One region of the Halalkalibacter flavus genome, then DNA from elsewhere that is predicted to be linked to it. Evidence: riboswitches for the same ligand, from Rfam matches in the RefSeq annotation. Region 1 holds a riboswitch; each other region holds the start of a gene.
What was found. Region 1 has a riboswitch for lysine ahead of SAY88_RS02860 (aspartate kinase). Riboswitches for the same ligand answer to the same signal wherever they lie in the genome.
Positions count from the first base shown of each region.

Region 2: linked by a shared signal. The riboswitch ahead of dapA (4-hydroxy-tetrahydrodipicolinate synthase) and the one ahead of SAY88_RS02860 (aspartate kinase) in region 1 are both predicted to bind lysine.
Region 3: linked by a shared signal. The riboswitch ahead of SAY88_RS18425 (Na+/H+ antiporter NhaC family protein) and the one ahead of SAY88_RS02860 (aspartate kinase) in region 1 are both predicted to bind lysine.

Region 1 is NZ_JAWRVK010000003.1:65,988-76,879, reverse strand. Features, by position in the region: gene SAY88_RS02870 (TrkH family potassium uptake protein) at 1-876, opposite strand, end outside; gene SAY88_RS02865 (YslB family protein) at 1,270-1,665, shown strand; gene SAY88_RS02860 (aspartate kinase) at 1,707-2,948, opposite strand; lysine riboswitch at 3,066-3,253, opposite strand; gene uvrC (excinuclease ABC subunit UvrC) at 3,321-5,099, opposite strand; gene trxA (thioredoxin) at 5,236-5,550, opposite strand; gene SAY88_RS02845 (electron transfer flavoprotein subunit alpha/FixB family protein) at 5,799-6,776, opposite strand; gene SAY88_RS02840 (electron transfer flavoprotein subunit beta/FixA family protein) at 6,793-7,563, opposite strand; gene SAY88_RS02835 (enoyl-CoA hydratase) at 7,659-8,438, opposite strand; gene fadR (fatty acid metabolism transcriptional regulator FadR) at 8,452-9,045, opposite strand; gene SAY88_RS02825 (AMP-binding protein) at 9,146-10,825, opposite strand.
Region 2 is NZ_JAWRVK010000006.1:125,690-136,581, forward strand. Features, by position in the region: gene SAY88_RS06190 (M24 family metallopeptidase) at 1-663, shown strand, start outside; gene SAY88_RS06195 (DMT family transporter) at 837-1,772, shown strand; gene SAY88_RS06200 (hypothetical protein) at 1,925-2,389, shown strand; gene dapA (4-hydroxy-tetrahydrodipicolinate synthase) at 2,496-3,383, opposite strand; lysine riboswitch at 3,519-3,702, opposite strand; gene SAY88_RS06210 (aspartyl-phosphate phosphatase Spo0E family protein) at 3,773-3,913, opposite strand; gene SAY88_RS06215 (YhcN/YlaJ family sporulation lipoprotein) at 4,177-4,890, shown strand; gene SAY88_RS06220 (hypothetical protein) at 4,941-5,510, opposite strand; gene SAY88_RS06225 (hypothetical protein) at 5,628-5,810, shown strand; gene SAY88_RS06230 (Cof-type HAD-IIB family hydrolase) at 6,077-6,940, shown strand; gene SAY88_RS06235 (YbgA family protein) at 6,956-7,927, shown strand; gene cspD (cold-shock protein CspD) at 8,697-8,900, shown strand; gene SAY88_RS06245 (hypothetical protein) at 9,321-9,767, shown strand; gene SAY88_RS06250 (erythromycin esterase family protein) at 9,835-10,892, opposite strand, start outside.
Region 3 is NZ_JAWRVK010000034.1:4,866-15,757, reverse strand. Features, by position in the region: gene SAY88_RS18460 (YhcN/YlaJ family sporulation lipoprotein) at 147-779, shown strand; gene lipA (lipoyl synthase) at 1,288-2,196, opposite strand; gene SAY88_RS18450 (M23 family metallopeptidase) at 2,407-3,414, shown strand; gene SAY88_RS18445 (MetS family NSS transporter small subunit) at 3,586-3,693, opposite strand; gene SAY88_RS18440 (sodium-dependent transporter) at 3,714-5,225, opposite strand; gene SAY88_RS18435 (hypothetical protein) at 5,531-5,803, shown strand; gene SAY88_RS18430 (PstS family phosphate ABC transporter substrate-binding protein) at 5,967-7,136, opposite strand; gene SAY88_RS18425 (Na+/H+ antiporter NhaC family protein) at 7,263-8,861, opposite strand; lysine riboswitch at 9,080-9,261, opposite strand; gene SAY88_RS18420 (dihydrofolate reductase) at 9,461-9,946, opposite strand; gene fbpA (Fur-regulated basic protein FbpA) at 10,240-10,413, shown strand; gene galE (UDP-glucose 4-epimerase GalE) at 10,482-10,892, opposite strand, start outside.

The sequences.
Region 1 (10,892 bases):
TGCTGGATTTAATTCCGAGATATCCATTGTGGCAAGACCACCACTTCTGGAGGTTGCTGAATTAAACACAGAATAAAACAATTGTTGATGCCACTCAAGACCTACATAATAATGGCCACTTTCAAGCGCCCAAATACCAATTACCCCTAAAACAAAAACTGCAAAATAAGTAGTAGTTGTTATTTTTGTAAATAAACTAAACTTGAAATTCTCATCTTTTTTTGAAAAGTACTCTTTTATTTCAAGTAGTACTGGAAATCCTATAGCTCCTCCAAAAATGAGCAATATTGTTACAAATTGAACGTAGTAATCATTTGCAAACGGAATTAGTGATTCTCCCGTTACATCAAACCCTGCGTTCGTAAAAGCGCTGAGTGATGCAAATGCCCCTTGATAGTAGGCTTGTCCGATCGTATCAAAATACCTAATATAATATGTACCAAGAATAAGGGCGCCTATTGCTTCAATAATTAAAGCTACGATTAATATCCCTCTCATTAAATTAACAAGTCCCGAAAAATTAATCTGGTTTTGGTCAACCATTATTAGCATACGCTGAGCAAAATTAATTTTTCGACCAAATAACATCCAGACGAAAGTTCCCATCGTCATAATACCAATTCCACCAAGTTGAATAGCCATAGCTAAAAAAATAATTCCGATGTAGCTATACGTTTCCGAAACATTTACAACCGTTAACCCAGTCACACTTACGGCACTTACCGAAGTAAATAAAGCTTCAGAGTATGTTAAAGTTACACCGGGCTGATGGGAAATTGGTAAATATAATAGAAGACTGAATATCACCATTGCAACAATATATGAAATAATGATGATCCTAAAAGGTGAAAGAAATTGATTCAACCCTGATTTCATTTTTTATGTACCTCCGATTTATTCGCGGTTAAGTATACCATTTTAAGAGGTGAATGAAAAAGGGCGGGGTTCCCCTTTTTCTTTCACCTCGAAGCGATGAGCGTAGCCGCCGTGATGCTTTAAGCCCAAAGGAGTGGGGTTCTCCTTTGAGCGCACGGCGTGTGGAGCCAGCGCCACTTCTTCGCTTTTTTTCAAAAAGGGCGGGGTTCCCTTTTTCTTTCACCTCTCCTACTTTCGTTCTGTATTCCAGCTTATTCCTTGTACCCAACAACGACATCGTTTATGATCAAAAAGTAAATATATTTCAAAGGCATTTGGAACGATAGTATACATAGACGATCGACAAGCTGTCTGATCATTTTGGCTTCAAAGTATGGAGAGGGGCATGTTTTTATGGAAGTTCGAACAGATCAATTTGGGTATGACCTTATTCGAAATGACGTTCTGCAAGACCTATTAGGTAAAGATCATGATGCCATTTTATATTGGATTGGAAGGTCGCTAGCCAGAAAATATCCAGTTTCAACAGTTGAAGATGCCATCCTTTTTTTTGAAAAAGCTGATTGGGGTAATCTTTCGAAACTTAAAGAGAAGAAGCAATTGCAAGTGTTTGAATTAAAAGGGTCATGGATGAACAATGATGATAAGCGGTGCTATCAACTAGAGACTGGCTTTCTAGCTCAACAAGTTGAAATGTGGTTAGAATGTATTAGCGGAGCTACCTATTCAAAAACGAAAGATAGTGTCCTTATTACCGTTGAAACAGATAAACGTGATTCAATTCAATAAAAAAAGTGAAGCTCAGTTAGCTTCACTTTTTTTACCTTTATTTACACTGTAACAACAGCTTCTTCAACTTGTTCTGCAAGCTTAAATTCTTCATGCAACATTTCTACAGCTAAGACCATATCTATCTCTTGGATAACGACAGACACTTTAATTTCTGATGTACTGACCATTTTTACGAAAATATCGTTTTTAGCTAAGACGTCAAACATTTTTGCTGCAACACCTGGATTGGATACCATTCCAGAACCTATGATTGAGACTTTCGCTAATTCTTCTTCAAACGTTACATCCTCAAATTGCAATTCATCTTGAGCTTCCTGCAAAACAGCAAGAGTTCCTTTTAATGAGCTTTGTGTAATGGAAAATGAGATATTTACGTGTTCGTCATCATATTGATTTTGAATAATAATATCCACATTCACTTGATTTTCTGACAATGTAGTAAATAGTTTTGATAATGTGTCTAGTCGATTAGGTAAGCCTTTTACCGTTACCTTTGTCACATCATTCTCAAATGCAATTCCTCGGACGATTAAATTTTGTTCCATCGATACTTCCTCCTCTATCATGGTTCCTACTGTATCTTCCATACTAGATGCAACCATAAGTGGTACATCATAATTCTTCGCAAACTCAACCGCTCGTGGGTGTAAAACCCCAGCCCCAAGATTAGCCATTTCAAGCATTTCATCATAAGAAATAGAGTGTAACTTTCTCGCTTTCTTCACGTAACGCGGGTCCGTCGTAAAAACACCTGTTACATCTGTATAAATATCGCAACGACTCGCCTTAAGAGAGGCTGCAAGTGCTACCGCTGTTGTATCAGAGCCTCCTCGACCAAGAGTGGTAATTTCACCGCTTTCACTGATTCCTTGGAATCCCGCAACAATGACAACCTTACCCTTAGCTAGTTCTGCTTCAATTCGGTCATTATTAATTGATTCAATCCGTGCATTACCATGACTAGCTTCCGTTTGCATACCAGCCTGCCAACCAGTTAATGAGATTGCCTCGATGCCTCTAGCTTGTAATGCCATTGAAAGCAATGAGATCGTTACTTGTTCTCCAGTTGTTAGTAACATGTCCATTTCCCTTTTACTTGGCGAATCTGTAATCTGGTTAGCCAAAGAAACTAATTCATCTGTAGACTTCCCCATTGCCGATACAACAACGACAAGCTCATCTCCTGCCAACACTGCCCGTTCTACTCTAGATGCGACATGTTGAATCCTTTCTACTGAACCTACTGACGTTCCGCCATATTTCTGTACAATTCTAGCCATAATCCGATTCCTCTCCTTGTTCCTCACGTTGTGATGGAATGCAAAAAAGCAACAATAAGGAAAACCCCCTCACTGTTGCATGTATACCAGTCCGGTACCACACTGCTCCCTGTTCTCTCGTGAGATAGTTCTCCACATACCACTTGGGTCTAGGTATGTGACAGCCCTATGCTTCTTCAACATAGGTCCAGCACTAGAAAGATGAGTCTTTCTTGCACTTCGGCGAATTCCCCTTTCATCCTTCTTCAACGAGCCTCATTACTCTCGGAAAGCCTACTATTGGTTTTCGCTCCTCTACCAATCACTTCGTTTGAAGTGTGGCATATTCAATTGATTAACATTCTAGCAAAAAATCAATCTAATCGCAAGAGATTATTTATCGTTTCCATTTAATGTTTCAACGATGGTTTGAGCTATCTTTTCCGGAATCGATAGCTTTCTTAACTCATCAACACTTGCTTCTTTCAACTTTTTCACCGATCCAAAATGCTTCAGCAGCTGGCGCTTTCGTTTTTCTCCTACTCCAGGGATATCATCTAATTCCGATTTAAAGAACGTCTTTGAACGAGTTTGCCGATGAAAAGTAATAGCAAAACGGTGTACTTCATCTTGAATTCGTTGTAACAAATAAAATTCATGGCTGTCTCGCTTAAGAGGAACAATAGCAGGGGGGTCTCCCATTAGCAATTGAGATGTTCGATGCTTTTCATCTTTTGCTAAGCCACAAACAGGAATGGATAGCCCAAGCTCGTCAACGATTATCTCTTGAGCAACAGCAATTTGGCCTTTTCCTCCATCAATAACGATTAAGTCCGGCAAAGGAAGAGACTCTTTTAAGAGGCGGACATATCTTCTGCGAATCACCTCACGCATCGAACCATAATCATCTGGTCCTTCAACCGATTTAATTTTATATTTTCTATATTCTTTTCTGCTTGGCTTTCCATCTACAAAACAAACCATTGCTGAAACAGGATCTGTTCCTTGAATATTAGAGTTATCGAACGCTTCAATTCGATATGGAGTCTGAATCCCCATTGCTTCCCCTAATCGATCGACCGCTTTTATTGTTCTTTCCTCATCACGTTCAATTAACGAAAATTTGTCTTTCAGTGCAATAGCAGCATTTTGATTTGCAAGGTCAAGTAGCTCTTTTTTCTTCCCTCTTTTTGGATGATGTGTTTTCACTTCTAACAGTTGTTCCATCAAGTCTTTGTCTACTTCATCGGGAAGTAATATCTCTGCTGGCTTTATATGTTCTTTTTTCATATAAAACTGTCCAATGAACGTCATTAAATCTTCAGATGCCTCTTTATAAAAAGGAAAAATGGAAACATCCCGTTCAATTAGCTTTCCTTGACGAATAAAGAACACTTGAACACACATCCATCCTTTATCATAAGCAAAGCCAAAGACATCGCGGTCAACGAGGTCACCAATCATCATTTTTTGTTTTTCAATAACGGTATCCATATGGGCAAGCGTATCACGTATTTCTTTTGCTCGTTCAAAATCCATATCTTCTGCTGCTTTCATCATTTTCTCAGTGAGCTGTCCTTTAATTTCATCATGGCCAGAGCGAAGAAATTTCGTAATATCTTGAACCATTGCTTGATTTTGCTCTTTTGTAACCTCTGACACACACGGAGCAAGACATTGTCCAATATGGTAGTATAAACAAACTTTATCAGGAAGCGTCCGGCATTTTCTCAGTGGATAAAGTCGATCCAGCAGCTTCTTTGTTTCATTTGCCGCTCCGGCATTTGGATAAGGGCCAAAATACTTCCCCCCATCTTTTTTCACTTGGCGAGTCGTAATCAGCCTCGGATGCTCTTCATTTGTAATTTTAAGATAAGGATAAGATTTATCATCCTTTAACATGACATTATATTTCGGGTCATGTTTTTTAATTAAATTCATTTCCAGGATTAATGCTTCAATATTTGATGAGGTAACAATATATTCGAAGTCAGCAATCTCACTTACAAGACGCTGTGTTTTTCCATCGTGTGAACCAGTAAAATATGATCGAACTCTATTTTTTAGTACTTTTGCTTTTCCAACATAAATAATTGTATTTTGCCGATCCTTCATTAAATAACAGCCAGGCTGATCAGGAAGAATCAATAATTTTTCTTTAATTTGACTCATCGTATTCCACCTCACCTTCTATTGTTCGCTAGAAGGCAAACAAATGCAAGTTAGAAAAACTGGAATTACACGAAATGTAAATAAAAGAAAAAGTGACCCCTTCATCCCTTTTCGAATAATGGAGTCACTCTAAGCTTTATAGATGTTTATTTAGAAGCTCAGCTAAAGCTTCTTTCGGTTGAAACCCAACTACTTGGTCGACAACTTCTCCATCTTTGAAAACAAGAAGTGTCGGGATGCTCATGACGCTGTATTTTCCAGCTGTCTCTTGATTCTCATCCACATCAAGCTTAGCAATTTTTACTTTATCGCCCATTTCAGAATCTAGTTCTTCAAGGACTGGAGCAATCATCTTACAAGGTCCGCACCACGGTGCCCAGAAGTCTGCAAGAACAACTCCTTCACTTGTTTCAGAAGCAAATGTTTGATCTGTTACGTTTACGATCGCCATATTAAAATCCTCCTTTTTTCCTTCACATGATAACTTCAGCACAATTATACCAAACACTTCCACTGCTGGCGAATTTATTGCTCACCCTTATTGTTTCCTGACTTTATCCCTTTTGATTCCCGTACTTTTTGTATTTTGCTTATTTCCGGAATCATTCCTCCCTTCTGCAACCACTAAAAAAGACGAAAATCAAAATGATTTTACGTCTTTTTTTCCACAACTAGCCTATTCCTTCAAACATTCTTCCCTTAACTTTTCACTAATACGTTCTTTAATTCTTCTGTTAAGATCGGTACTATTTCAAACAGATCACCAACGATGCCGTAATCTGCTATTTCAAAAATAGGAGCTTCTGGATCTTTATTAATCGCAACGATTACTTTGGAGTTTGACATCCCTGCAAGGTGTTGAATAGCTCCTGATATACCGATCGCAAAATATAAATCAGGTGTGACGACTTTTCCTGTTTGCCCAATTTGCAGCCCGTAATCGCAGTAGTCTGCATCACAAGCCCCACGGGAAGCTCCAACAGCTCCACCTAATAAATCAGCTAGCTCTTGAAGTGGTTCGAAGCCTTCTTTGCTTTTAACTCCCCTTCCTCCTGCCACAACTACATTTGCTTCAGAAAGGTCTACACCGCCTGTAGCTTTTCGTACTACATTTTTAATGGTTGTACGTAAGTCTTTGATTTCTACTGTAAGATTGGAGACATCCGCTTTTCGTGCAGGGTCCGGCTCAAGTGCAGCAATGTTATTCGGACGAATCGTTGCAAATACTACACCTTCCTTTACTTTTTTCTTTTCAAACGCCTTTCCTGAATAAATTGGACGCGTAAAAACAGAATCTTCTCCATCAAGTTCAACCGAAACAGCGTCTGAAACAAGACCTGCCTGTAACTTCATTGCAAGACGTGGCGAAACATCCTTGCCAATTGATGTGTGACCAAGAATAACTCCTTCCGGATTTTCAACATCAAACACTTGCAACAATGCTTGTTGATAGGCATCTGTTGAATAGCTTACCAAATCAGCATGATCAACAACGACAATACGATCAACCCCGTATTGAGCCATCTCCTCAGATAAACCGCTTACATTCCTCCCTAAAAGAACACCTACCACTTCTCCTCCATTGGCAACTGTTTTTCCTGCGGCTATTGCTTCAAACGAGACGTTGCGTAACTCTCCATCCCTAACTTCTCCAATGACAAGTACTTTTTTCGCCATATTGATCCCCTCCTATTTATATGACTTTCGCTTCAGATTTAAGTAATGATACAAGTTCTTTTACTTGAGCAGCAGAATCCCCTTCGAGAATTTTCCCTGCTTGCTTTTCTGGTGGTAAGAAGATTTCGACCGTTGTTGTTTTCGCTTCAACACCTTCTTCATCCAAGTCAAGATCATCTAAATCAAGTGTTTCCAATGGCTTTTTCTTTGCCTTCATAATCCCTGGTAATGAAGGATACCTCGGCTCATTAAGTCCTTGTTGCGCTGTAACAAGAACCGGAAGAGAAACGTCAATCGTTTCTTCGTCCCCTTCAACATCTCTGACAATTGTTGCTGTTTCATCAGCAACCGTCAACTTTGTGATCGTCGTTACTTGTGGAATGCCTAAAATTTCTGCCACTCTTGGGCCGACTTGACCAGAACCCCCATCTACAGCAACATTTCCACCTAAAATAATATCAGGCTCTTGATCTTTTAAATAAGCTGCGAGTAAAGTAGCTGTTGTAAATTGATCTAATTCATCTAATTCCTCACTGTCAATTAAAACAGCTTTATCAGCCCCCATTGCGAGTGCCATTCGTAGTTCTTTTTCTGCCTCTTCTTCACCAACAGTGATAACTGTCACTTCTCCACCATGTTCATCTCGCAAGACAATCGCTTCTTCAATTGCGTATTCATCGTATGGGTTAATGATAAATTCAACTCCGCTATCATCAATCTGGCCACCACTAATAGTAATTTTTTCCTCGGTATCGAATGTGCGTTTCATCAAAACAAAAATATTCATTTTCGTCCCTCCTAATATTCTTTTAAGATTACTAGTTTTAAAAGGTTGAAATTACCATTGTTATTATTCTATTGATAAATACCACTAAATCATGATTACTTCTTGTTTTTATTAAAGATTGGTTTGCGCTTTTCCATGAAAGCGTTAATCCCTTCTTTTGCATCATCCGTTTTAAATATTTGACCAAATAACTCAGCTTCACGAATCGAACCTTTTTCATGGTCATGAGGTTGATCATACAACAATAGCTCTAAAGTCATTTTGACTGCTATTTTGCTTTTTGCTGCTATTTTACTAGCTAGCTTTTGAGCTTCTTCTAAAAGAGTCTCTTCTGAAAATGTTGCATTCACTAGCCCTAGCTGCCTTGCCTCCAGACCGGTTATTGGGTCACTTGTTAAAAGCATTTCACAAGCTTTCGCTCTACCTACAAAACGAGGAAGCCTCTGACTCCCAGAAAACCCAGGTATTAGACCAAGCTGTAATTCAGGTAGCCCTAGTTTGGCATCCTCTGTTGATAATCGAATGTGGCATGCCATCGCAAGTTCCAATCCCCCTCCTAATGCAGCACCATGAATAACAGCAATAATTGGTTTAGAGAATTGTTCCATTCTGTCAAATAATTGTTGCCCACTTCTCGCAAGTTTTTCATGGTCTTCCTTGTCTGTTACTTGCGTAAACTCTTTAATGTCTGCACCAGCAGCGAAGAACCGTCCCTCTCCATTAATAAGAAGAACGTTTACCTCTTCCTTTGCTTCAAGCTCTGTCAAAGCTTGATCAAGTTCTTTCAAGACAGCTCTTGACAAAGCATTAGCTGGTGGCCTTTGTAATATAATTGTAGCAATCCGATTACTAATATTAACTTTTATAAACTCCACATTCTCACTCCTATCATGAAGGTTTCGAACGAAGTCCGCCGAGTAGCATTTTGTGAATTGGAACAGCTAACCCGCTTAAATCATACTTGCACTCTTTCATTACCCAGTTTGTCACTACCTCATCAATGGTTCCAAATATCATTTGCCTTGCTAATCGATTATCTAAGTCTTCAAGAAAAAATCCATTTGATTTTCCCTCAGTTAATAATTCATCTACTAACAATAAATACCCTTTTAAAATATCGTTAATTTTCAAGCGAAGATCTGTATTGGATTGACGTAATTCAAGTTGTGTAACGATCGCCAAATGATGATCTTGTTCTAGTTGTTCTAGATGTTTTGTAATGAGTAGTAAAAACTTATCTTCAATTGATAAATCTTCTGTAATCTGGTTACGAATAATCTGTACAAAATTACCCATTTTTTCCTCAAATAGTGATGTAAGTATATCTTCCTTATTTTCGAAATATAAATAAATGGTTCCGTCTGCCACACCAGCTTCTTTCGCGATTTTGGAAACTTGAGCTTGATGATAGCCGTGATTTGCAATCACTTTTACTGCTGCATCTATAATCTGATTATATTTAGGTCCTTTTTTCTTTCCCACTGTTGTCTCTCCTTTGCTGTGAATGAATATTCATTCATATTTCTTATTTTAGTGAAAAAGAAAATTAATGTCAATGATATCCTTGTAATTTTCGGTCAGATTAACTTGTTTTTTCTTTCCTTAGCTTTTGCTTTTCTTCGTCTATTAATACTCGTTTTAATACTTTGCCAACCATCGTTTTAGGTAATTCATCTCTAAATTCATACTTCCTCGGAATTTTATATGCTGCAAGATTTTTTCGACAATAAGCAGTTAACTTTTCTTCTGTTAACGTTGAACCTTCTTTTTTTACAACGAATACTTTCACCGTTTCACCACGATATTCATCGGGGATTCCTATCGCAACAGCCTCTTGAATGTCTTCATGATTATAGAGTACTTCTTCAATTTCTCGTGGATAAATGTTAAATCCGCCGGCGATAATCATATCTTTTTTTCGGTCGACAATATAAAAATATCCTTCTTCATCCATATACCCCATATCTCCAGTTAGAAGCCATTCTCCATTCATCGCTGCTTTTGTATCTTCAGGACGATTCCAATACCCCTTCATCACTTGTGGACCACGAATAGCTAATTCGCCAACTTCACCAAGCTCCGCCGGTTCTCCTGTCTCCATCGACAATATTACCGCTTCGGTATCAGGCCACGGAAATCCAATACTTGCTTCTTTGCTCTTCCCCCATACCAAATTACAATGAGTTACTGGTGATGCTTCTGTCAACCCATACCCTTCCACAAGCTTTCCACCGGTCAGCTTCTCAAAACGCTGTTGTACATCAACAGGTAATGATGCCGAACCACTTATACATGCTTTAATTGAAGAGAGATTGTACTTTTGAATATCGTGTTGATTAACTAAGCCAATATACATTGTTGGTGCACCTGGAAAGGATGTGATCTTTTTATTTTGAATAACCTTCAAGATTTGTTTTGGATCAAACTTTGGTACAATGTGTAGCTCATTTCCCATTGACAAGGTAAGATTCATGCATGTAGTCATCCCATATACATGAAAGAAGGGTAGTGCAGCTAGTGTTCGTTCTTTTCCCTCCTCTAACTTGTATAACCAATGGCGACATTGAATTGTATTGGCAACTAAATTTTGATGGGTAAGCATAACTCCTTTTGCAACACCTGTTGTTCCACCTGTATATTGCAATAGAGCAAGGTCTTCTTTTGGATTTATACATACATTTGGCCGCTCGTCTGATCCAGACTGTACTAATTGTACAAAGCGGTGTGTTTTCTCATTGTATAAGATGTCTACTTTTAATCCTGTATTCTTTTTTTGAATAAATGGGTAAAATAAGTTTTGTGGAAATGGCAGATAATCTTTGATAGCGGTTACAATTATATGTTCTAGTTTTGTTGATTTCCTGACCTTCATTACTCTTGGATACAATAAATCCAGACACAAGATGATCTTTGCTCCTGAATCAACTAATTGATGCTCTAATTCTCGTTCGACATATAATGGATTTGTTTGAACTACGATTCCACCAGCCATTAACGTTGCGAAATAGGCAATCACTCCTTGAGGACAATTAGGTAGCATGATGGAAACTCGTTCACCTTTTTGTAAGCCTAGCGTTTGTAATTGATTTGCAAAGCGCCTGACAGATTGATCGAACTCTCTATATGTAAGCGACTTACCCATGAATTCAAGCGCTACATGATCAGGGAAACGATGGCCAGCCAGCTCCACTAATTCGTGTAGAGAAAAATTAGGATACTCAATATTGAAGTTGGTATTTCTGTGTGGTAATGTTCTAGCCAATTCTTCTTAACTTCGTTTAACAAGTAAATAGCCTCCTTCTTACTCTCCTCTCATTTTATATTCATCC
Region 2 (10,892 bases), on a different contig from region 1:
GATCGTGTTCAAGTCGGTGTTCGAGAATCAGATGTTGCAGCAGCGATTTATTATGCTCAAATAAAGGGAACGAAAGAATTTGGTGGGGATTATACTTCGATTGTACCTATGATGCCAACAAATGAGAATACGTCTTGCCCCCATCTCACATGGACGGATCGGCCTTATCAAAAAGGTGATTTTTTAACTTTAGAAATTGCTGGTGCCTATAAACGATATCATGCACCAATGGCAAGAACGATGGCAATTGGCACAGCCCCAAACGAGGTTAAGGAACTTGCTAAAGTCGTTGAAGAAGGAATTGAGGCAACACTTGATTTTATTCGACCTGGAATTCGTGCAGAAGAAGTTGAACGAATCTGGAGTAAAACAATTGGTAAACATGGGCATAGAAAAAGCTCCAGACTTGGCTATTCCGTTGGATTAAGTTTTCCACCTGATTGGGGAGAGCATACCGTTAGTTTCCGGCCAGGAGATGAAACAATCTTAAAGCCAAATATGACGTTTCATTTAATGCCAGGTATTTGGTATAACGATTATGGAGTGGAAATAACGGAAACGATTCGCATAACAGATCAAGGTGTTGAGCTTTTAACAAACTTCCCACGTGATTTGTATGAAAAGCCGATGTTATCAATCATATCAGATGAGCATACGTCTTAAGGAGCAAGGTGACTCATGAGGCAAAGCATACCTCTTGAGTCAGTTTTTTTTGTGTTTTAGCACAAGTGTAAGGGGTCTCATTTAAAAAATTGTTACGTAACACGAAAAAATAGTGACCTTACATATTGGTGGTGGTAAGATACAACTACGGAATGTAGAGAGGACGGTTTGCTATGAAAGAAAAATCTCTGCTATTCACATATGGCATTGTCTTTTTTGTGATGATTATTTGGGGATTAAATGTTGTTATGTTGAAAGTGTTAGTAGAGGCATTTCCACCAATAACAATGACCGTATTTCGAATTATGGCTGCAGGAGTGGCAACAGCTGCTATCATTCTCGGAAGTCGAATTATGAGAAAGCTAACGAAAAAAGAATGGAAATACACGCTTTTAGGAGCGCTTTTTGGCGTTATTGCTCATCATTATTTCTTAGCAATGGGCTTAACAATGACAAATGCTTCGAATGCTGTTTTAATTTTAGCGCTTCTTCCGCTATCGACTTCGATCCTTGCTGTTATCTTTCTTGGTGATCGTTTAACGAGATGGAGGATCGTCGGAATAGGTTTAGGGTTTATTGGTGTACTTTTTATTCAAGGCGGGGGAGGAGATAGGGCTATATCTCTAGGTGAGATGTATATTTTTATCGCAATGTTCGTTCAAGCGATTAGTTTTATTTATATTAAAAAAGCGACTGCAACTTTAGATTCAAAACAAATGACAAGCATGATGCTGCTAATTGGATCAGTTGGACTTCTTGTCATTAGCTTTCTGTTAGAACCCGGAAGTTTTGGAAGGATGATAGGCGCACCATTAGGCGTCTATGTTATCTTTTTTGTTTCAGCGATTGTCGCTACTGCGGTTGGGCATTTTTTGTTTAATGCTGCAATCCAAAAAATTGGAGCAGGGCAAACGGCTATTTTTAATAACTTTGTACCTTTTTTTGGGTTAATTAGTTCAGCTATCTTTTTAAACGAACAAGTATACTGGTATCAAACATTTGGATTTATTTTTATTGTAGTCGGTGTGTTATTTGGAACTGGTTATATTGAGAATGCATGGATGAAACAAAAAACAATATCTAAAACATTACAGAAAAAAAGCGTGTAGTAGCATTTTTCTTAAGTCTCCATTATTGTAAAGAAACATTATATATCAGTAAAAAACCAAATCGAACGCCGGTTTGGTTTTTTGCTGATATATAAATAATGATATTGGACACTTTAATAATAATAAAAAGTTGATTGAGGTGAAATTGTCATATGATAACAAAAAGACATTTCTTGTTTAATATGGGTTTAATGATTCCATGGTTATCTTTAATATTTATAGGGAAACGGAATATAAAACGTTATTCTTTTGCGGGGTTTTTTATTATTGTTTTTGAGATTATCAATCACTTGTATGGACATAAGCGGAATTGGTGGAAGTTTTATGATAAACAAAAATCATTTCTTAGGGACGAACTTCCTTTTAGTGTTGGCCCCTATATGCCTTTATCTATGTGGATACTTAAATATTCGTTTGGAAACTTTAAAAAGTTCGTTCTCCTTAATGCTCTAGCTGATGCAATTTTTGCTTTTCCGATCATTGATGTTCTTAAAAAATTAAAAATTGTACGTCTCAATCAATTAAATCATCTTCAGTTTTTTATCTACTTACACTATAAAGCGTATTTATTATATGGGGTGCAGTATTTATATGAGAAAGCAAAAGGATTTAGTTGATTTATCTACTATGAGGTTCATTAAGCTCCTTGTAAACATTCAACGTTATGACATTAAGGTGAATAAAACCCGCTCAGAGTGATCTCTGAGCGGGTTGGTCTATTAATTAGCTAACAAAAAAATTAATGTTTGGTTGTACAACTGATTGTAGTTCTTGTTGTTGCTCAGCCGTTAAAGGAATAAGAGGTAAGCGAACAGGGCCTGCTTTGATCCCTTTCATTTCCATTGCAGCTTTTACTGCTGTTGGGTTAGGTGCCATGAATAGAGACTTCATCACTGGGAGAAGTTGACGATGCTGCATAGCAGCTGCTGTCACTTGACCTGCTTGGTAGTTACGAACCATTTGCTGCATTTCGTTACCAACAATGTGGGACGCAACGGATACAACTCCGGCTCCACCAATAGATAACATAGGCAATGCTAAACTATCATCTCCACTATATACAGTAAAACCTTCAGGAGCGTGTTCAATGATTGTTGCAATTGCATCTAAATCGCCACTAGCTTCTTTGATTGTGACAACATTAGGTAGCTGTGCTAAACGTAATGTTGTTTCTGCATTCATATTGACTGCACTTCTCCCAGGAATATTATAAAGCATGACAGGAAGTTTCGTTGCATTTGCAATCGTAGAAAAATGCGCATAAATTCCTTCTTGAGAAGGCTTATTGTAATAAGGTACGACAAGCATGATTCCATCTACACCGATTTCTTCAGCCTGTTTTGTAAGTTCAATTGAGGCTTGAGTATTATTTGAGCCTGTTCCAGCGATAACTGGAATTTGGCCATTTGCTGTTTCAACGACAGTTTTAAACAGCAATAATTTCTCCTCTGTAGAGAGAGTAGGAGACTCTCCTGTCGTTCCAGCTACGACGACTGCATCCGTTCCATTTGCGATAAGATGTTTTACGAGCTCTTGTGTTGCAGGTACATCAAGTTGTCCATGTTGATTAAATGGTGTGACCATTGCCGTGATAATACGACCAAAATTCATCCAATTCACCCTCAATTCATAAATAATTTTCCATATACGCAGGGGAAGATGGGCTACTGGGAGGCACAAAAAAACAACAATGAGGCCTCTACTCATTGTTGTTAGGTTTAGCAAATGCAGCAAAACCAATTCAATGTGTGAGATAGCCCTCCATATAGCAATTTTTGCTATATGACAGTACTGCCCTTATTTAGAACAGTCCCAGCTAATGAGACATGAGATCTCATTAACTTCGGCAAGTATCCCTTTCCAATTAGCATCTTCAGATCTCATTCTCCTCCGCTAAAGTACTTTTGATCCTTGCACCTCTACCCTCACTTCAATGTATGAAGTAAGATATAACGTAATTTGTGTCTACCTTACCAAATGTTTACGATGTTTGCAATGCTTTAATGAGAATTTCTTTGTAATAAATTTAAAAGCTTGTCCAGTTCTTGACTACACTCAACGGTTACTTTTGCTGTCATTCCATACTTTTTAGCAAGGTTCAGCATTTGTAATCGTTTTTGCTCAATTTCTACACATATCATATTGCACTCCACCTCAAAAAGAATGAACAAACAGACGACTTGATTAGGCTGAAATGGGAAAGTAGCGCTGATGTGTGTCTAAGCAAATGTCTATTTATAAAAATTATTATACCCATTAGAAGTATGTTGAAAAGTGTTTCTTCTAAAGTAGTCATAAATAGATGAAATTAGCAATAAAACGACAAAAATTGCAAGTTGATTTCTAGATATTTTCAGGTTGAGATGTGGATTTACTTCGCACAATAAAGGTAGGAGGGATTCCAATGAAATGTGTAGGTTATTTGGTCATCACGGCCGCATTATTAACAGGATGCACCATACCTCAAGAAGCGGAAATGGGAGCCAGCCCTGACAGGAATGAAGGTTTTAATGGGTATGGAGTACAACAGGTGCGTGCTCTAGAAGGACCTATTAGTGATATGATGGTCCCAGATCAATCACCAAAAGGGTTAACAGATCCAGTACGTCATTTAACAGACAGAGGATCATATACAACGCGGCACCGGAATTTGAGTATGAAACATGAGGGACTTAATCAACAAGGAGCCCGAATTCTTAGTAATCGTCCTGGTGTTTTGCGTGATAAATACTCATACAGCAACGATCCTCATGTTGCGCGAAATAACAATGGAATGAGGAATCAGCAAGCGACAACAGAAATAACGAGGGAGATTGAGACGCGTGTTGAATCATTAGAAAATGTTAGGGATGCCCATGTTATGACAGATGGCAACCATATTGTAATTGGTGTTGAGTCAAGAGAACAAGACCGAGTAAAGCTAAAAAGGTTAGTGGAAGATGAAGTACGACAAATAACCGACCTTAGAAATGTCCGTATTACAACAGATCGAAAGATGATTAACCGAATGAATGCTGTCGAGCATCATGTTGGTCTTGATAAACCATTTGATTCCATTGGTGGAACAGCTGGGGAACTAACTGATTTAGTGGATGATGCAATACACGGTCGTAGATAAAAGCAGGGAAGAAAAAATCCCTGCTCTTTTTGTGTGTAACACAATTCTGATTAATGAATTCCGAAGTCTTCAGTGACTGAAAGGAATTCACGTTCCATTAATTTATGCGACAAAATTGCATTTTCGTAATAGACACGTGCGTTTGTCACTTGAAGATGATGAACAGGATCTTTAATGTCTTTTAAAATTCTCTCCAATGCATCAAGTTCCATTAATGTTGAAATATGTACATGATGCATACTATCAAACGGTTCTGGTCGATTTAAATCAATGAATTCAGAGCTCTTATCGCGAATGTTTTTTATTTTACTTAACGTAGTGTCGACATCAGCTGATTGAACATTTGGTTGATCAAAGAACGGAGCGATCTCTTCTAACAAGGTGGCAGTGTCACTAATATAATGTCCGGCTTCTTCTGCATAAGATTGAAGCGCAGTATAACGAGGAACCCTTTGTTTGTTTTGATCTCTAATACTAGGAGGGGCAGGGACATCATTTTGATAATGAGCTCTAAATTGCTGAGCTTCTACATCACCTACAATATCTGCTTCCGAATCGGCTCCGCAACTTGCAAGAATCAAACTGGTTCCAAATAAGATCAAGACATGTTTCTTTTTCAAGGTGCATCTACCTCCGATATACAAACGTTTCCCCTAGTATGAATCAAGAAGGAAAAAGTATGCATTAACGTTAAAGTTCCTCCGTATGATGTAGCAAAGGGAAGAGGAGGAGCGCAAATGTATACTGCATTATTAATTATTTCAATCTCTATTATATTTCTGTTGTTTTTGGGGTTTATGATGTTAGGGAACAGGGTTGCGCATACACTCGAATATTTGCAGGCGAAAGAAGCAGATCAAGAACTCGCTGAAATTGAGGAAATGATGAAGCAATACAATAAAAGAGAGAACGATAAATAAAGGAGTTGTCCCAAAAGCCAGAATAGAGAAGGCAATGGCGCCGTTCGCTACGCGCCGTGAGTGTGTAACCCAATCCTCTCAAGGCTTTTAAAAGATGTAGCGACTCTGCTCATTGCTTCGGGGGTGTTTCAAAAGGTCAAAAACAGACCTTTTGAAACACCCCCTTAATTATAAAGGTGCCTTTTTAATATGTTGTATTTCTTTATATGATATAGTAAAAGGATTAAAAATAACTTAAAGAGACAATACATAGGAGTGGAAATACATTGGTTAAATTAATTGCAATTGATATGGATGGTACATTACTTGGTGACGCGCATGAAGTAACAAAAGAAAATGCTAAAGCAGTGAAAGAAGCGCAACAATTTGGTGTTGAGGTTGTTGTTGCAACAGGACGAGATGAAAGAGAAGCTCGGTACCCATTAAAGCAAGCTCAAATTACCTGCCCTGTTATTAGTGTGAACGGAGCACAGTTTCGAGATAGAAATGAAACCCTATTATCGACGATCCCACTTCTAAAAGAAAATAGCAAAGAAATATTTGATATGTTACTTACACATGATATTTATTTTGAGTTATATACAAACAGAGGAACATTTTCTGATAACTATGAAAAGGCAATTCAAGCAGTTATTGACTTTTTCGTTTCATCAGGTTCTGATGAGGATTTTAAAACATTGCAAACGATGGCTAAAGAGCGATTTGAGATGGGATCGATATCTTTAGTGGGAAGTTATGATGAGCTACTAGATCAAGAAGATACGGTTATTTTAAAAGTATTAGCGTTTTCAAAAGACGAACAGAAACTAAATGAAGTAAGGGAGAAGCTTCATGAAATTCCAAACATAGCAGTTAGTGCCTCTGCTCCAGATAATATCGAGATTACGAATATTCAAGCTCAAAAAGGGATCGCTGTACAAGCTTATGCTAAACAACTAGGGATTTCCATGAATGAAGTAATGGTTATAGGAGATAGTTTTAATGATGTATCCATGTTTAAAGTGGCAGGATATAAAGTAGCGATGGGAAATGCGGAACAAGCGATCAAAGACCTTGCTGACTTTGTAACAAAGCAAAATGATGAAGATGGAGTCGCATTAGCCATTCGAAGGCAACTGAATGATAAGTAGATAAGAGGTGAAGGTGTGCGGACATTTGCTAAACCGAAAGTGGTAGTCAGTAAATGTATGGAGTTTGCTGCTTGCAGATATAATGGCGATCAAATAAATGAGCCTACCGTTAAGAAGCTAGCCGACTATGTTGAATTTATCCCTATTTGCCCAGAGATGGAAATTGGTTTAGGAACACCAAGAGAAGTAGTTCGGCTTGTTTCCAATGGAGATGAAAATAAATTAATTCAACCGAAAACGAATGAAGATTTGACGCTTCAAATGACGGAGTTTTCTAATGAGTTTCTAGAGGATATTGGTGAAGTAGATGGATTCTTGTTGAAAAATCGTTCGCCGACGTGTGGAATAACAGATGCAAAGGTGTATAGCGGAGTCGATAAATCTCCTGTTATTCGAAATGGTAGTGGAATCTTTGCTACTCGTATTGAGTACTTCTTTCCATTAAAGCCTCGTGAAGACGAGGGGCGACTTAGAAATTTCATTCTTAGAGAGCATTTTTTTACCCATTTATTTACGATTTCAGAATTTCGATCTGTTAAGCAAACGAAGAGCAAATCAGAACTGATTCTTTTTCATGCAAAGAATAAATACTTATTTATGGCTTATGATCAAGTCAAGGTGAAACAGCTTGGAAGAATCGTAGCCAATCATGATCACTTTTCCATTGAACAGATAATTGAAAATTACGAACGTGCACTAGATGAGTTGTTTATTAATCCTCCAAAGTCAACCTCACATATGAATGTTTGTCAGCATGTATATGGTTACTTTTCTAAACATCTTACAAAAGCTGAAAAAGATCATTTCTGTCAGTTGTTAGATCAGTATCAGAATCAAAAAATTCCATTAAGCAGTGTGCTTGGGATTCTTCATTCATGGTGTCATCGCTTTGAAAATGCATATTTATTAAATCAAACATATTTCGAACCTTATCCTATAGGGCTAATAGCAATTAGTGATTCTGGGAAAGGAAGGGCTTTATCGTAGGTTGGCTTTGTGTCAGCCTATTTTTTTTGCTGTCTGTGTCATTTTTTACATTAATTTCATAAGAATGTATTAATACAATAACAAAAAAGGTGTTGACTGATATAGAACAGTTGATATATAATAAAACCAAGATAAAGAGAAGAAAAATTCAAAATATTAAACAGAAGGGTGAGAGGGAAATGAAAAAAGTAAAAACAAATTCATCACAAAAGCCAGTGGAAATCAAGGAAGATCAATCGATTCTTGAATCTATTAACGATTATTATAGCCGTAATTAAGAAAAGAAAAAACAGTTCAGAGCTTCTTTTTAAAGAAGCTCTGTTTTTATTTAGTCTTCTGTTATGATACAGATCCTGCAATTGGGTGATATTTATACATGACTTTCCAAATTCAGGACATTTTTTAACAAAAGAATGGAAAGTTACTTGCAATCTACAAATAAATAGGCTATAGTTAAATTAACGGTCGTCAACTTCAGTTTAAAAGGTAGCGCTTTTCATTCAGCTGGCGCGGTCAAGGAGCCGCAAGGATGAACGAGAGGCAGGGCTTTCATCGTCTGGAGATTGATTGATGGATCCTTATATTTTTCCCATTAGAAACAAATTGCATCAATTAGCAGCACATAAAAGAGTTCAGTATTCACATGTTATAAGGGATATTCACTCGATTCGTGGTTGATGTTCCTTATAATATGTGAATTTTTATTTACCTCGGATTGTAAATACGATTGCATATTAAGTAAATAATTTTAAGATTGGGGTTTTTTAGCATGGCACAAACTGGTACAGTTAAATGGTTCAACGCAGAAAAAGGATTCGGTTTCATTGAAGTAGAAGGCGGAAACGACGTATTCGTACACTTCAGCGCTATCACTGGCGAAGGTTTCAAATCACTTGACGAAGGTCAATCAGTTGAATTTGAAATTGTAGAAGGCGACCGTGGACCACAAGCAGCTAACGTAGTAAAACTATAAATTGCTTTTAAAAGGCAGTGTCTCAATTATGAGACATTGTCTTTTTTTGTTTGTTCTAAGTTTAATAATAGGAGTTATGGATAAAGCGAATAAATGTGGCATGATTTAAAAAACGTGAATATAATAGTATTGTAAGGGCTTACATTGTATTGGTTGACGTAAACGAATAGGAACTGAAAAAGAAAAAGACCTTTTTCAGTTCTTCGATTAAGTAGCAATGGCTCCGCACGCTGCACGTCAGCTAAGAGAAACCCTCTCATAACTGACTTTAAAAAATGCAGCGGCTTCGCACATTGCTTCAAGGGAACTGAAAAAAAGAAAAAGACCTTTTTCAGTTCCCTTGGAACAGTCTATTGTTTCGGTTGAGTGTATACACATTAGTAATACCTGATTCGTACAATAAATGTGAGGGGTGTTCAAATGGAAGCAACGCATTATGATGATTTATCCATTTATGTTCCTAAAAACCAATTAGATAAGCTAATAAATGGGGTACTCCAAGATAAATATCGAATTTTTTGGGGATTCAATAAAGGGAGAATGATCTTAAACATTTACAATAGTGAAGTAAACAATAAATTAATCTTTAAAAGACATAAAGGGTTTCTTGAATTAGTAGAGGCGAAGCTTAAAAGTCCCAATGTATTAAAGCTATTGGACAATGATATTGACTTTACAATGAAAGCAGCCTCAAAAAATAGTAGTAACGTAAAAAGAAATAAAGAGACTGTTTATAACGAGATCGACCATTTTTTAATTGAATTGTCTTATTTCAAAAAAATTGGTGACGAGCAATCAATTAATAACATTAAAGATAAGTTAGCTGAGCTCACTCATGAATGGAACAGGCTAACATTATCCCGTTAGGAGGTTTATTACAGACAAAATGACCCGTTACTTTTAACAGACGTACGGGTCATTTTGTAAGCTGTTATTAATTAAACAAGGGGGTTAATGCTTTTGTTTGTTCAAGATGAATAAAAGCGTCATAACGCTCCGAAATTCTTGAAGGAACATAATTGCCTAAGTGTTCGTATTGGTTGTTGTAGACGACGCCAATGGCTCTATGACCTATTACTTCAGAAAATAAGGAGTGATTCGCCTTATTAAACATGATAAATTTATCGAATGCACCTGCTTGATGTAGCTCAGCTTCCCAACTTCCAGTTATCGCTTTAGGGACGTCCATTTTTTGTGCTTGTTTCCCCCATTTTTCACCTGCGATCACTGTTCCTTCGTACGTTCCAAAGCCAATCGAATAAACTTGATTAACTCCATACTTTTCTCGTGTTAACTGTCCAACGTTCACCATACCTTCTTCCGCCATATCTGTTGCACGGGCATCTCCAATATGTGTATTGTGTTCCCAAATGATTCCTTTTGCATTAGGACCATAGTAATTCGAAATTTGATCGAGCGCTTCAACCATATGTTCGTCCCTAATATTCCATGATTCGCTATCATTGGTTACCATCGTGCGGTAGTAGCTTTCTGCATTCTCTACAGCAAGTGCATTCATTTTAAGGTTTAAATCGGCTTCTGCGTCCTTTTCATAAATCGAACGATTGCTATGCATGGATTCTAGAAGGGTTACGAGTTCTTCAAAACAATCTTGAGCATAAAAAGTAGCCGAAACACCATACATTTGCATTTCTTTATGATACGGTTCAAAACAGGTGAAAGCTTCTTTTGCCTTTTCTAGATCAGGTGACTCAATTCTTTTAAGATAATCTACAATTTCAGACATGGACTCCCAAAGGCTATACACATCAATGCCGTGAAAACCAATTTTATCAGTTGCTTCTTTACCAGAGTTATAATGTTTTAACCATTCAAGGAATGAAACCATCTCAGCGTTAGCCCACATCCATGACGGCCAGCGTTTAAATGAGGAAAGAGCATCTGTTGCACTAGAATATGAATTTTTATAACCTTTAATGTATCGGTTTGTTTCATAACATGAAGGCCAATCTCCTTCTACTGCAATGAATT
Region 3 (10,892 bases), on a different contig from region 1:
CACCTCTTTAACTTTGCTTTCTTAAATTATAACACAAGAAGACGACACACTTGCAACAGGTTCCCCAAAAACTGTAACATCACCATCATTTACTAGCAGTAAAAGAGACGTATTTGGGTCAATCTGAAAAGAGAGGGGGTTTGATCATGATAAAAAAAACATTATTAGTTGGCGGTCTTGCAACAATGATGCTTGTTACTGGATGTCAAATGCCTGAACAAGGACAAACACTGCAACGCACAGCTAATTACGACAGTCATCAGCCAAATGGTGGACACTATCCAATTAATCAACTGAACGAAACAAACGATTATAATCACTTCGGCTATACACGATACGAAAGAGACCTAGTCATGGGTAACGGCCGACAACCTGTCATTCCTGTTATTGATCGCGGACGTTTGTCAGATGCCGTAACAAGAATGGTCTTAACGAATGATGTCGTAAGTGAAGCTGGGGCTCTTGTAACAGACAAGTACGTTCTTGTAGCATATGATTCTCAAGCAGATAACCGTGAATATGTTGCTGACCAAGTAAAGCGCAGCGCATTGTCTATTGTACCTAGATATTATGAAGTTTATATTTCAGATAACCACGATCATTTTGATGAAATCGAACGGTTCCAACATTTAACTTCAGCTACTTCCGATATCGAACGTACATTAGAACAGACAATTGAGGAAATGAAGCTAGAATCGCCACAAGGAGAGTATAACGAAAACACCGACGATGATATGAACATCATGCAATCGAAACAGAGAAGACTTATGGATCGATAATAACATGGCAAATGATACTGAAATGTAAAGCCGACCCTTTAGAGAGAGGGTGGGTTGAGTAGGACACCCGAAACATATGAATATCACTTTAATATGAAAACGCAATGGAGTATTTAAGCCATTGCGTTTTATAACGTTTAAACTGATTAAAGCTGCGGCTTTCATTTTTTTGATTTAATTGGAGTAGTTGGGGGCATTCATTAGCTTGATGATGTACCTTTTTAGGTGTAACTAGGCTCGTTTGGGTTGTCATAATCCTGATGACGAACCTTTTCTGGTTTGAATGGACTCGTTTGGGCTTTCATCATCCTTGATGATGTACCTTTTCTCGTTTAACCGGATTCGGTTGGGTTTTCATTAGCTTGATAATCCCCTCATAATATTGCAAAAAAGCCCTTAACACGAGGCAATAACGAAAGAGACGAAAACCAAATCGATTTTCGTCTCTAATTGCACTAAAATTACAGGTTCCACTTCTTTGTACGAACCTACCCTTTTTAGTGCTTTTTTATTGATTTGTAACTTTTTTCGCTTCTGCTCGAACTTGCGCTTCATTTACTTGCTCATCAGCGTGATAAGAAGAACGAACTAATGGACCAGCTTCACAGTGGCTGAATCCTTTGCTTAATGCAATTTCCTTTAACTCGGCAAATTCGTCAGGGTGATAATATTTTTGGACTTTTAGATGTTTCTTCGTCGGTTGTAAGTACTGACCAATTGTCATAATATCGACATCAGCTGCCCGTAAGTCATCCATTGTTTCAATGATTTCTTCTTTTGTTTCACCAAGTCCAATCATCAAACTTGATTTCGTCGGAATGTCAGCATGCATTTCTTTTGCACGACGTAAGAACTCTAATGTCCGATCATATGTAGCACGCGCACGAACCCGCGGCGTCAAACGACGAACCGTTTCAATGTTGTGATTCATAATATTTGGACGGGCATCCATTAACGTCTTCAAGTTATCAAAGCTTCCTAACATGTCCGATGGTAGTACTTCAATCGTACAGAAAGGGCTGCGTCTTCTAACGGCACGTACAGTCTCTGCGAATACAGCAGATCCACCATCTTTCAAATCATCACGGGCAACAGCAGTAATAACAACGTGCTTGAGACCCATTGTTTCAACTGACTCTGCGACACGCTCTGGCTCTTGTAAGTCAAGCTCATTTGGCAATCCTGTCTTCACGGCACAAAACCTACATGCTCTCGTACAAACATCCCCAAGAATCATAAAGGTCGCTGTTTTACGAACAGCCCAGCACTCGTGAATATTGGGGCAACGAGCTTCTTCACAAACAGTATTTAGCTTGTTTTCTCGCATCATTTTTTTTAAGCCCGTATAGGACTCATTCGTATTTAATTTTATTTTCAACCAATCCGGTTTACGTAAATGCTCTTCTTTCTTTGCCATTTATTTCACTCCATCCAAAATACCTTTTTAAAACTCGTGAACACTTTTTCTCTATACTACTTTATCATGATTTTCGAAAAATAACCAAACGCTCGCTCAAAATTTCCAATCATTCTCTCCAATTTTTTGAGCTTTTTTTCCCACACTATATAAAGAGAAAAACACGGTCGAGTTACCAGCAGTTTTTGCAAAGGTAGAAAGGAGCCTGACATGAGATTTCAGAAAATCATCGTATTAGCACTTATTGCAGTGTTTATTTCTCTTCCGTGTGTAACTGCGGCTGAGAAAGACGAATTAACAAGTGAACAAATTTACGAGAGACGGATGGATCTATATAAAAAGGTTGAAACGTTAACAAACGTACCATGGCAATATTTAGCTGCTGTTGATACGTATGAGCGTGGATTACGACGTGCACGTAAGGATCGTCCAAAAGAAGATGGGCTCATTTCCATTTATTACTCTGAAGAAGATTGGGCGGGGGAATTAAATCCTAACAAAGAAGATACACATCCTCTATCTCTTCAAATGTTTGGCGGAGTAGGGTTAGATGGCAATGGTGATGGTCTAGCTGAGCGTACAAATGATGAAGATGTTCTTTTTACGATGGCACATTTCATTGAAGGTTATGGCTTTGATGAAGAAGACTTTCGAATTGCGCTTTGGGAAAAGTACAAGCGTGATCAATCTGTTCGAATTGTTCACGGTCATGCTCTTGTATATGAAAAGTTTGATACGTTAGATCTCGGTGATCATGCGTTTCCAATGCCTTTAAACTATAACTACAGCTACAAAAACACATGGGGTGACCGACGTGGCTGGGGTGGAAGACGGATTCATGAAGGAACCGATATTTTCGCTGGGTATAATGTTCCCATTCGCGCAACAGCATATGGACGAGTCGAAATTAAAGGCTGGAATAAATACGGGGGCTGGCGTATCGGTATTCGTGATCTAGATAATATTTACCACTATTACGCTCATTTAAGCGGTTTTGAAAAAGGAATTGAAGAAGGCTCCATTGTAGCCCCAGGCGACGTCATCGGTTATTGTGGAAGCTCTGGTTACGGAAAGCCTGGTACACAAGGGAAATTCCCTCCACATCTTCACTATGGAATGTACCGAGATAATGGGATTACGGAATGGTCTTTTGACCCATATCCATCTTTAAAGCAGTGGGAGCGAAAGGCTTATCAGGATCGAAAGAAAAAAAAATAAACGTTTGATTAAACAAGGGGGTGTCATAATGGGCCGTTTTTGACCATTTTGACACCCCCTAAGCAATGTGTGGAGTCGCTACAAAAAGCCTTGAGAGGAGTAGGTTTCTTCTCTCAAGGCTCGTAGCGAACGAAGCCAATACTATCTCTGACAGCGCGCCTCTCCCATTTCTTATTTCTTTGCTTTTGCTACCTTCACTGCATTGGCAATGCTCAGTCCTAATCCTCCCCAAATAATTAGCATACCAACAATCATCATGGTTACTGCTCCACCACTCATGATCGCTCAACTCCTTTCAACTAGTTTTTTGGAATATTTAAGTCATTTTTCTGCCATTTGCTTCTTGCAAATAAAAATCCGATCACTATCGCACCTATTGCTACCAGCCAACCCGATCCAATTAGAAAACTAGTCGAATACCCTTCATAGTTGTTCGTTATATTTTCAATTACGTTTTGGATAAACATGAATCCTAACACGATTGGTGTAATGATACTTAAACAAATTCTCCACCATGCCCCAACACGGAAATCAGAAACGCCATCTGCATGTGTTTGAAGCTCCGGCAGCTTTTTTACAAACCACGAGACAGCAATAACGGAAACAAGACCTGCAAATGCAACCCCGAATTGATTAATAAAATAATCAGCCGCATCAAGGAAGAACAATCCACCTTGAGTTGCAAACAATAATGAAATAACAGCTGCTAACCCACCGCCGAAACCAACTGCTTTGCGACGTGAGAATTTGAATTTATCTTGAACACCCGAGACAAACGTTTCAACGATCGAAATGAGAGAAGACAACCCGGCAAGTACGAGTGAACCAAAGAACAAGACCCCAAATAAGCCATTCATTCCCGGGAAGGTGTTAATGATCTCTGGAAAAACAACAAAGGCAAGACCAATTCCAGCATCAGCAACATCAGCTACACCAACACCAGATGCTTGGGCCATAAAACCAAGTGCTGCGAACACCCCAATCCCAGCTAACAGCTCAAAACTCGAATTACTAAAACCTGTAATAAAGGCATTATTTGTAATGTCTGACTTTTTCGACAAATAACTCGAGTACGTAATCATAATCGCAAATGCAATCGATAAACTGAAGAAGATCTGACCATAAGCTGCCACCCACACTCCTGGTGACATAATTTCACTCCAATTAGGCTTAAAAAATGCATCGAGACCTGTTAGAGCTCCTTCTAGAGTAATGGCACGAATGACAATGAGTAAGAACATAGCCACAAGTAACGGGATAAAGATCCGATTGGCAATTTCAATTCCTCTTCTAATTCCTTTAAATAATACACCGAGTGTTATAACCCAAACGATCACCAATGGGATCAGCACACCAGGAACTAGGGCTCCTATATCTCCAGGTGCCCCCCCTGAGACTACATCAATTCTTTGGAGATATTCCCCCATTAAAAAGCCACCAGTGTCTTCTCCCCACCTTTGGTTAAAGGCAAAATACGTGTAGGACAACGCCCACGCAATGATAACAGCATAATAGGTCGCTATAACAAATGAAATTGCTACTTGCCACCAACCGATCCACTCGGTTTTTTTGTTCATGCGTGCGTAAGTAAGCGGAGCTGAACCCCGATACTTATGGCCAAGCGTGAATTCCATAATGAGAAGAGGAATACCAGCAGTTATAAGAGCAAATAAGTACGGTAAAAAGAAAGCTCCTCCTCCATTTTCATAGGCGACATAAGGAAAACGCCAGATGTTCCCTAGACCTACAGCAGAACCAATGGCCGCCAAAATAAAACCAGCACGAGTTCCCCATTGTTCTCTCCCGTTCATTGACTTCACCTCTCTCGAAAATTTGATAAAACACTTTCTATACTTATTTATTCTGAATATTAACACTTTAGTATAAAAATTTTCTATTTTGTAGAAAACGCTTACATTTAAAATTAATCCTATTACGCTTTGCTACAGTGAAGAGGAAAAGACGGTGAGCAAGATTCATAAACCTATGCTTTTATAATTTCTTTGATTGTGTTTTTTCATGGGGAGTTGTCACACTCACATAAAGATTGAGTACGATGAATTAATATAGAATAATTTTGATAAGTAGTTAGAACGTTTAAAAAGGAGGTGGTAACTTGGCTAGATATAGGAGAAAGCCGGAAATTATTGAAGCTGTAAAGATCACCAGAACGATCACAATTGAAACTGCCAGTGGTTCACTTACAGGCAACCCAGGAGATTATCTTATTACAGATAAATACGGGGAACAGTATCCTTGTGATGCCAGGAAGTTTGAACAAACGTATGAACGGGTTAAAGATGGAAAAGACGTAACTACGTTTATTAAAAAGGCATTGCGTAAAGTCAAAAGAAAGTCGAAAGAATTCTTTGTGAAATCTCAAGGATAAAATTTAAGTAATCATTTACTATCCTCTTGAAACAAATAGATTGTTTCTACAAGAAGCAACATTGTTCAAACGAGGGTTTTCTTTTTGTTCTGAATCACTCTTATATGAAAAAAGCCTAGCCTCGAATGAAGCTAGACCTTTTCCGGCTATTATTAGCCCTTTTTCACTCACTATTTACTGCTACATACCCTGTCTCTTCGATAAGACGTTGTCCTTGTTCCGATAAAATCCACTTAAGCAAGACATCAACATTCGGATTGTCGCTTCCCGCTGTAATCGCATAAAATTCTGAAGCGAAAGGATAGGAACCACTGCGAATCGTTTCTTTATCTGGATACACGCCTTCTATTTTGAGGTGGCGGATTTCCCCGTCTTTCACCATCTCATTTGAAAAGAATCTGAACGTATATCCTATTGCATTTTTATAATTTTTGTAGCTAGAAACTTCTTCAAATACGCCTCCCATACCTGATACGACATCTTCAGTTAGGGGATCTGCAATTGGGACATCCTCCATAATCTTTTCTAATGCCGTTTGACTGCCACTGTCAGCTGGACGTTGGAACGCACGAATCGATGTATTCTCTCCCCCAACTTCACTCCAATTTGTTATTTTTCCTGAATAAATACCTTGTATTTGTTCAATTGAAAGCCCTGTTATAGGATTTTTTTCATTTACAAAAAAAACAAATGCCTCACGACCAATTGGAGTCATCTCTAGCTCGATCCCACGCTTTTGTGCTTGCTCTAATTGGCGTTTCGATGGAGCTGCAACAAAAATTATATCCACTTGTCCGTTTAGTAAATGTTGAAATGCCTCCCCTGTCTGGTTTGACATCACTTCACTTTGATGAACATTATATTCTTTTTCTGGATAAGTCGCTCTCGCAAAGGCAGAATAGACTGGATACAAAGCTGTAGCTCCATCGAGAATGGGGAGATCGCCTTCTAGTTTTACATTTGCAGGTTCGTCTAAAGCTACAACATTTGTATCATCATGAAATGGTTGATACCCATATAAATTATAATCTTGATCACTTACCGTCACGATACTTCTTTGATAACTTTCAAAAATCTCATACACAGCTATGGAAATGAGGCACAATGCAAGAAAACTCATTACCGTTATCTTCAATGTCTTTGGTTTTAGCAGACGGAAGATGACGACAACTGTTATCATCATTAAACTGACCGATACAACGACAATCAGTGGCGTATAAAAGGTTATCCCACCCATAAGCAAACTAATGACTGTCCCTACATAGCCGAAAAAACCTAGAACAACGACCATAATTAATGCGAGGATAAAATTGAGAACTAGGTTGGGTTTCATTGAAAAACTCCCTTTCAAACAATAAGTTATGATTCTACTTTCACTTTACCATAATCATACAATTTTAATAGCTTTCTTTTACGTAAAAAAGGGTCAACCTCAGTTAGAAGTTGACCCTTTAATGAATTATGCATTTGCACTCACTTTTTTTAAAACCATCACTGTTACAATCAGCAATGCAAAAGCGACCACTAAACTCAGTACTACGCTAGTCGTAAAACCTAATACTAGATAAGAAATCACTGTAATTCCAGCTGCAATAAGTGCATAGGGAAGCTGGGTAACAACGTGATCAATATGATGACTTCCTGCTCCTGTTGAAGAAAGAATCGTCGTATCTGAAATCGGAGAACAATGATCACCAAAGATCGATCCAGCTAGAACCGCTGCCATCATCGGTAAGATTAATGTAAGATCAATGACCGCTGCCATCTCACCAGCAATTGGAAGTAATAAGCCAAATGTACCCCATGATGTACCTGTAGAAAATGCTGCAAAACCAGCAATCACAAACAAAATGACTGGTAAGAACATTGGAGGAAGGTTTGACTGTTCAACAAGTGACGCTAAATACGTTCCTGTCCCTAGATCACCGATAATTGAAATAAGTGTCCATGCAAAGAACAAAATATAAATGGCTGGCAGCATTGACTTCATCCCAATAACTAACGAAGCTCCAAGTCCAGTACCTGATTTCGGCTTAAACACGTTCAAAATAAGGGCAATGGCTAAGCCGAACAAACCACCATATACAAGGGCTGACGCAACATCTGTGTTTTCAAAAATCGTCAGAATCGTTACATCGCCTTCTGTCCCTTCAATTCCTGTTGTCACCATAAAAAATACTGTACCAGCAATTAACGCAATGATCGGCCATACTAAGTCGCCAACCTTGCCTTTTTCACTTGCTGCAATATCATCTTGAGCACCAGGAATCGGGCCAAGATTTGCATTAAACAATTCACCTGATTTCATCGCACGTTCTTCATGAGCCTTCATCGCACCAAAATCAAGATTGAACCATGCTACAGCTAATACAAGCCCAATCGCTACTAATGCATAAATGTTCATAGGGACCATTAATAAAAATGCTTGCAATGCTTCATATTGAGTAACAGAATGCGTTGCAAAAATTCCTGCAATAATCGCTATAATGTAAGCCCCCCAGCTTGAAATTGGGGCAATTACACACATTGGAGCTGCCGTTGAATCGACCAAATACGCTAGCTTTGCACGAGAAATACGGTGTCGATCGGTTAACGGACGACTTACATTTCCGACTGTCAAACTGTTAAAATAGTCATCAATGAAAATAATAAGACCTAGAACAACCGTTAATAACTGTGCACCAACACGCGTTTTCACACGCTTCATTGCCCACTCACCAAACGCCCTACTCCCACCTGAACGGGTAATAAGAGCAGCCATCATTCCTAATAATAATAAGAAAAGAACGATAAAGAATTCCCATGTATTAATAGCAAACCCTTCATCAATAATCGAACGAGTCACAGTACCGAATGTAACGTGTTCCACATCAAAATCAAAAATGATACCCATCACAATGCCATAAATATTCGCGGCTGCTGCAAGTGGATTAAAATTATTAACCATGAATGCCCCAACAATAGCACCTGTACCAAGTGATAATAGCACTTTTCTAGTAAGAATAACCATCACAAGAGCTAATATTGGAGGGACTAAAGATAAAATAGATGATTCCATAATGATACCTCCTAAAAATGTATGGTAGTTACATAGATGAAGGACTAACTGCAATAGAAATATACAACTATGAGTGCTCCACTCTGACAACTGATACTAGGTGGAGCAAAGAGACATAACGAAAGATTCTTACTTGTTCCGTTACTAGTCCCTTTTCCATAGAAAAAAGCGATAGTGGATAACCCACTATCGCCTAACATCCGCGCGTGAATCCCCATAATCATGGTAGTCCTCCATAACTTGGCTACACCAAGTTATGACAGCTCTGCACTTATTCAATACAGATCCAGCAAAAGCAGCCTGACCTCTACTTCCACTTCGGCGACGGCCCCTTTCCCTTTCCCTCAACGTTGTCATCCTTAGAAAAGATACTCTTAGCAATCGCGCCTCTACCTCATCGTAACAATGAGGCACCTCTATTTAATTACCAATTATGGATGTTATCATGTTTCTTCTTTATTAGCAATGTTAATTTGAACCACCTAAAGTTCCTGTTTGTGTTGGTGATAAAGTATGGTATTGGATTTTATGTCCTTATCACAATTTTAATTCCATCATATTCGAGCCACCAAACTATTTCCTTACAACCCGTCAAACTATCATTTCTTTCTCTCATAGGTACGAAACTCATGACGATAACGATTTTTCTCGTCAACAATCCCTTCTTCGACAGAAACGACTTCCCACTCATTCTCATCAATTTCTGGGAAGAACGTGTCGCCTTCAAAGGTCTCATCAATGTATGTGACATACAACCTATCAACATGATCCCAAAAAAGCATGAACACTTCTGTTCCACCTATGACAAAACATTCTTCATCTTGCTTTACTATATTTAATACTTCTTCAATCGAGTGTACAACCGCACAGCCTTCTGCTTCATATTGTCTATCTCTTGTTAACACAACATTTCTTCGCTTTGGCAATGGTCTACCAATCGACTCGTACGTTTTTCTTCCCATCACAATCGTATGGCCTGTCGTAACTCTTTTAAAATACGCCAAGTCCGCTGGGAGGTGCCATGGCAATTGATTTTCTTTTCCTATTACCCGTTCTTGATCCATTGCAACAACAAATGAAATCATATGTACTATCCCCTTTTCTAACCTTCTTTTTGTTTTATCGTATCATAATTTAGCCGCTCGACAATATTATTGACCCAATGGTCAGAAAATTGCTCGGTTCTACGTAGAACAACATCACATCTCGCCACAAGCTGTTCTCCTGTATTTTCTTAATATTACCGGGTTAAAGCTTTTTACCTATTTTCCATAACTTTTCCTTTATTAAGGTTGACAATTACATACAAAAGAATTTATAATTATGAATGTAAACGCTTACAGTTTTGGTACTACTTTGCAAAAGGGGAGTGTTCGTATTGTCTTTGAAAACATTGTCTCAATTCGATAAGGAAAAAATTATCGATACCCTTTTAGAAAATCAATTTTTCAAAATGCCTGATGGCCGTCAATTATATGAAGCAACAGAAGAAGAGTTAAGATTACTTATATGCTCTGAACTTGAACAAGGTAATCACCATATATTTTTCTAACCAACTAATAAATTGGGATTGTCCTAAAAGGTCAAAAACAGACCTTTTAAGACAATCCCTTTCGTTACTTATTTATATCCATCAGGATTACTCTCTTGCCATCTCCACGAATCGGCACACATTTCTTCAATCCCTTTTTCTGCGCTCCAGCCTAACTCTTCTTTTGCCTTAGATGGATCTGCATAACAAATCCCTACATCACCAGGTCTACGCTCAACAATGGAATATGGCACGTCACGATTGGAAGCTTTTTTAAATGCTTCGACCATCTCAATGACACTATATCCATTTCCAGTTCCCAGATTATAGGCCTTTGCTCCTGTTGTTGTCACTATCTTTTCAAGAGCTTTTAAGTGACCTTTGGCAAGATCTACGACATGAATATAGTCTCTGACTCCTGTTCCATCTACCGTTGGATAGTCGTCCCCAAATACTTTTAATTCCTTTAACTTTCCAACAGCTACTTGGGTAATAAATGG